DNA from 2 places in the Paenibacillus sp. MMS20-IR301 genome. Region 1 is predicted to be linked to the other one. Evidence: predicted binding sites of a transcription regulator. Region 1 holds the regulator's gene; the other holds the start of a gene.
The links. Region 1 encodes Rex, which represses fermentation and respiration genes when NADH is low (regulators of the CRP and FNR family bind a similar motif). Its sites were predicted from a motif close to TTGTGAAATATTTCACAA; they were not measured.
Positions count from the first base shown of each region.

Region 2: a site for Rex is predicted at 1,296-1,313, ahead of nirB (nitrite reductase large subunit NirB). Genes of this name have one in related genera too.

Region 1 is NZ_CP135275.1:1,041,101-1,044,241, reverse strand. It holds gene LOS79_RS04470 (cell wall elongation regulator TseB-like domain-containing protein) at 1-118, opposite strand, end outside; gene LOS79_RS04465 (amidohydrolase) at 145-1,446, opposite strand; gene LOS79_RS04460 (redox-sensing transcriptional repressor Rex) at 1,433-2,086, opposite strand; gene dinG (ATP-dependent DNA helicase DinG) at 2,459-3,141, opposite strand, start outside.
Region 2 is NZ_CP135275.1:783,751-786,891, forward strand. It holds gene ric (iron-sulfur cluster repair di-iron protein) at 1-377, shown strand, start outside; gene LOS79_RS03210 (hypothetical protein) at 511-1,212, shown strand; gene nirB (nitrite reductase large subunit NirB) at 1,417-3,141, shown strand, end outside.

The DNA.
Region 1 (3,141 bases):
CATTCCGCTCGTTCCACTGATCCTTCATAATGTAGGCGTAAAACTGGCTTAGTCCGAACAGAAGGAGCAATACCAGGGAGATCCCCAGCGGAAGCCACTTTCTCCTCTTTTTCAACATGCAGCTTCCTTTCTATATAACCTCTATTACCGTTTAAGCAGATTTTCGAACGTTTCCTGCGCTTTACGGCGGATAGCCTCTTCGTCCAGGGTAAGGCACTGCTTGTGCTTCACAACCTGCTTGCCGTTCACCCATACATGCTCGACATCCTTGCCGCTGGCTGAATATACGGCATGTGACAAGAGATCCGTGTGCGGCAGCAAATGCGGCTGATCGATATCAATCGCGATGAAATCGGCCTTCATCCCCGCAGCAAGACGCCCGATATTATTCAGGAAAATAGACTGCGCCCCGTATTCTGTCGCCATCAGCAGCGCCTGCGGTGCCGGTACGGCCGTCGGATCACCGCTCACACCCTTGTGAATCAGCGCGGCCATCCGCATCTCCTCAAACATATCCAGGTTGTTGTTGCTGGCTGCACCGTCTGTGCCGAGTGACACCTTAACACCGGCTCTCAGCAAATCCGGAACACGGGCTACGCCGCTGGCCAGCTTCAGGTTGCTGCAGGGATTATGCGATACGCCGACATTATGGCGGGCAAGAATTCCGATCTCCTCATCATTCAGATGAACACCGTGGGCAACCAGGGACGGACGCGTGAACATGCCCAGCTTCTCAAGGTGTGCAACCGGACGGAGTCCGTAATCAGCCGCGTTCTGTTCTACCTCACGCAGGGTTTCGGACATATGCGTATGCATCGGCAGGTCCAGATCATGGGCAGCCTGTACAAACCTCATGAAGAACTCAGGAGGGCAGGTGTAAGGCGCATGCGGCGAGATCATCGAGGTAATTCTGCCGTCTGCCTTGCCATGCCAGTTCCGGGCAAAAGCAACCGCTTCCGCCAGCTTGTGGTTCTGCACCTCTTCGGGACACAGGCCGATAACGCCGCGCATCAGCACGCCGCGGATTCCGGACTGCTCCGTAACCTCCGCTACCCGGTCCATGTGGTCGTACATATCGAGGAAGGTGGTAGTGCCGCTCTTCAGCATCTCCAGCACGGACAGCGAAGTTCCCCAATACACATCATCACCGGTGAATTTCTCTTCCATCGGCCACATTTTTTCCTGCAGCCAGGCTTGAAGGACCATATCATCACCATACCCGCGGAGCAGCGACATGGCTGCATGGCCGTGTGTATTAATGAGACCCGGCATGAACAGCAGACGGCTGCCGTCGATGACCTGGAAATCCTCACCCGTTACAGGCTTAGCTTCACCTATGTACGTAATCAGATCATTTTCTATAGTCATATAACCGCTCAGCACCGGCTGGTCACTGCCCGGAACGAGGAAACGGCCATTCTCAATAACAGTTTTATTGCTGCTCATCTGCCACTTCTTCCTTTCCATCATGCAAATAATAAGCCAGACTCTGCAGATCGGTAGTGAAGTCGGCAGCGTGAATCCGGATGTTCGCCGGCGTCTTCAGAATGACCGGGGCAAAGTTCAGAATAGCCTCAATCCCTGAATCCACCAGGATATCCGCTACATTCTGGGCTTCGCTGTCCGGTACGGTAATGATCCCGATACGAATGCCCTGCGCGCGGATTGTATCACCAAGCTCATTCATCGGCTGTACGGTCAGAGAGTTGATCTGCTGGCCTACTTTAGGCTCGTAAGCATCAAAAATAGCCGTGATCTTCATCGTATCCTTCAGATAGGCATTGTAATTGGACAAGGCATGGCCGAGATTACCGGCTCCTACCAGCGCTACATTAATTTGCTGGTCCAGCTTCAGAATGTGGCGGATTTTCTCTATGAGATAAGAGACATCATAACCGATGCCCTTTCTGCCGAAATCCCCGAAATAAGCCAGGTCCTTGCGGATCTGGGCAGGGTTCAGATCAAGCTTTTGTCCCAGCTCCTGAGAAGAAACTGTAGAGATTTCACGTTTTTGGAGATCGTTCAGGAAACGCAGGTACACTGGGAGCCTGCGCACGACGGCCTCCGATATTTTATCCGATTTCATGTTTTCTCCTCCTAAAAGTTTTGTAAGCAAACGCTTCATTTATTAACTTCGTGCAAAACTTGCTTCGTAAGCATAGTCTTAGTTTGATAGCATTAAAAAAGTTGAACTTAAAGCTGAATTGTCACTGCGGTGAACATTTGGACTTCCGGCCGCTGTTGCCCCAAAATTTCTTAATTAATACCACTTTTAGCGGTATAAATCCGGTGGCAAAGGCGATCGCTATCGCTCCTACAGTTCCAAATTTCCCCTTCGATCCTTTTTGCTTTTCGTTAGTTATAGAAACCCTGCTCCGCTGCCGCGGCATCTGGTCAGCAGCAGCGACCGGGTCTTCGGGTAAATTAGGATCTATTAATAATATCAACCGGCAGCCGTTTATGAAACCCCGCCTTCATCAAGCCACTCTGCAATCCGCGGAACCATCTGCTCAGTCAGCATATGCTCCATCTTCGGACCGGGCAGTGAATACAGGAAGTATTTCCCGTAATAAGCTTCAATGACCCTGGTATCATATACAATAACAATGCCGCGGTCTTGTGCGGTGCGGACCAGCCGTCCAAAGCCCTGCTTGAACCGGATGACCGCCTGCGGAACAGACAGCTTCATAAACGGATTTTTCTTTTGGGCCTGCAGCAGCTCCGACTTCGCTTCGGCGAGCGGATGGTTCGGCGGCTGAAACGGCAGTCTGACGATAGCGAGACAGGTCAGTGCATCTCCGGGAATGTCTACCCCTTCCCAGAAGCTGCTCGTACCCAGCAGCACCGCAGCCGGGCTGTCCTGGAAACGGCGGATCAGCTTGCTCCGGCTACCGCCCTCCACCCCTTGTCCAAGCACTGAGATATCCTGCATTGCCAGGGCTTCCTTAAGCGGATCATACACCTGCCGCAGCATTTTGTATGATGTGAACAGCACCAGCATCCGCCCGCGCGTGGCTATAGCCGCTTCTGCGAGTGAACGTACCAGCGTATCAACGAACCGGGCATCCCCGATGCTGCCCTTCACGCTTGGGAAGTCACGGGGGATGACCAGCAGCGCCTGCTCCCGGTAGTTGAACGGAG
Region 2 (3,141 bases), 260 kb from region 1:
AAGTATTCCGCGTACATGGTGAAGATTCCCCGCATTTAGGTGAAATGCACCGTCTGTTCAACCTGCTGCGTGAGGATCTGCTTCAGCATACCGCTAAGGAAGAGGAAACCGAATTCCCGAAAATGCTGGCTTATACACAGAATCCGAGCGAAGAAGGACTTGCTGAGCTCCGCGGACTGCTGGCTAATCTGGAAGCAGAGCATGACGGTGCCGGTGAGATTCTGCGTGAGCTGCGCAGAGTAACCAATGACTACACACCGCCAGCACATGCCTGCACAACTTACCGTTTGACCTATGCCCGGCTTGAAGAGCTGGAAGGTATGACCTTCGAGCATGTGCATCTGGAGAACAATATCCTGTTTCTGCGTTACCAATAAGCTGTTATGGTTGCAAAAGCTCCTACGGGGGCTTTTTTGTCATTCACATAGTGCAGAAATAATTTGAGAACAGCCCTCTGATGCGTTATCCTTAAAGAGTCATGGATACTACAGAAGAAGGCGGTGCCGTGGAATGTCCACCCACTCGATATGGCGCTTGCTGCTGGGCTTGATCGTTGTTATGACATTAGGCGGCTGCAGCTCGGCTCTGGGATCAGGAAATGCCGGCAGCGGTGCCGGAAATGCAAATAATCAGATTACATTGTCTGTCCTGGTCGGCGAGCTTAATCTGGCCGGTACCGCCGGAAGACTGCTTACCGAAGCGTATACGGACGGCAATACAATGATAGATTTGTTACGCAAGAGCGGGGTAGCCGCATTTGCTGCAGATGGCTATAGCATTACGGAGGTTAACCGGATAACGCTAAGTTCCGGGCTGATGTGGGAGATCCAGGTGAACGGCAAAAAGCTCACAGACTGGAACAGTAAAGTGGAACGCGGTTCAGCTATTGCCTTGACAGTAAAAGCTGCGGATGCCGGGGCTCAGCTCCAGCCAATAATTATTACGGTGAACGGAGGGAGCGAGCAGCCGGAGCTGACACATTCACATGTACTCCCTTATACCGAAGAACTGACGGTGAGAGGACTCATGAAGAAGAGCGGGATGATCACCCTGGCCGAAGATAACAAAACGATCCTAACCGTTATGGATTATGCGCGGCTGAGCAATGAAGAATGGAAGCTGAAGGTGAACGACAAGGGCCTGCTTGGCAATGGCATGGATATGAAGCTCAGGCCGCAGGATAAGCTGGAAATCGCATTGATTCTGAAATAGTGCTGAGTCTATCACCTGCGTTCAGTTAATAGTAAAAGGGTTTCTGTGCGGAACGCATGGAGATCCTTTTTTATATGAATTATTTGTGAAAAGATTCACATCTAATGTGATTGCAATCACAAAGGTGCCTTAATTTTAAAAAGTATAATTTCTGTATCAAGCAGGCTTGTGAGGATATCCGAGTCTCTAAGGAGGGTCTTACCAGTGACAACGGAGAGAAAAAAATTAGTTCTGATAGGTAACGGTATGGCTGGTGTGGGCACCATTGAGCAGATTTTGAAACTGGGCGGAGCTTATGATATTACGATCTTCGGAAGCGAGCCGCATCCCAACTATAACCGGATCATGCTGTCTTATGTTCTGGAAGGCAGTAAAACAATTGAAGATATTATCTTGAACGACCGAAAGTGGTATGAGGATAACCATATTACACTCCATACAGGAACAACAGTTGTGCGGATTGATGAAGCCGGCAAACAGATCATTACAGATAATGGGCTTACAGTTCCGTATGACAAAGCGATTATTGCCACAGGCTCGAATTCATTTATTCTTCCTGTACCGGGCAGTACGAAAGAGGGCGTAGTCGGCTTCCGGGATATTGCCGATTGTGATGCCATGCTGGAAGCAGCGAAGCAGTACCGTACGGCTGCAGTTATCGGCGGAGGCCTGCTGGGTCTTGAAGCTGCCAAGGGACTTGTTAATCTAGGCATGGATGTTACCGTTGTGCACTTGCTGGAGGATCTGATGGAGCGGCAGCTGGACCACACAGCATCCTCGATGCTGCAAGCTGAGCTTAAGCGGCAGGGTGTGAAGTTTGCCATGGGCAAGCAGACGGTGGAGCTGACAGGAGAAGAACGGGTTAACGGGCTGCGCTTTAGCGACGGCAGTGAGCTGCAGGCAGATTTTGTAGTGATGGCTGTCGGCATTAAGCCGAATGTGCAGCTTGCCAAGGACAGCGGAATCAATGTTAACCGCGGGATTGTTGTCGATGATTATCTGCAAACCTCGATGGCTGATGTGTATTCTGTCGGCGAATGTACAGAGCATCGGGGAACCTGTTACGGTCTGGTAGCACCGCTCTTTGAGCAGGGTATGGTACTGGCCAAGCATTTATCGGGGGCACCTACGGCCGGGTATGAAGGCTCTGTTGTTGCCACCAAGCTTAAGATATCCGGTGTGGATGTATTCTCAGCCGGAGAGTTCACGGAATCGGCAGAGCATACCGTAATTTCCGCCAAAGATGAGTGGAAGAGAACCTATAAGAAGATTTTGCTTAAGGACAATAAGATTGTCGGTGCAGTTCTGTTCGGCGATGTTACAGAGTCGGCCAATCTGCAGAAGCTGGTGAAGCAGTCAACAGAAATGACCGATGAAATCTACGGGGAAGTTATGGGTACAGGCTGCTGCGGCGGAGGCGGAGCCAAAAAGGGCTTGTCTGTTGAAACCATGGCCGATGAAGAAATCGTCTGCGGCTGTAACGGAGTAACGAAGAAGGCGATTGTTGATGCGGTTACGGAGAACGGTTTTACGACAGTGGATGAAATCAAAGCCTGCACCGGAGCGACCCGCTCCTGCGGCGGCTGTAAACCGGTCGTTGAGCAGATCCTGCAGTTCGTTCTCGGAGACAGCTTCCAGCAAAGCGCCAAGCAGGGCATCTGCAGCTGTACACCTATGAGCCGGGATGAGATTGTGGCCGAGATTACGGCTAAAGGTCTTAAAACTACTAAAGAGGTAATGCATGTGCTGGATTGGAAGCAGCCGGAGGGCTGTTCGAAATGCCGCCCGGCCGTGAACTATTACCTTGGAATGATCTATCCGGATACCCATGAGGATGAAAAAGAATCCCGGTTCGTGAACGAACGGATGAGCGCCAACATTCAGAAGGACGGGACTTATACGGTCGTTCCGCGGATGTACGGCGGGGTA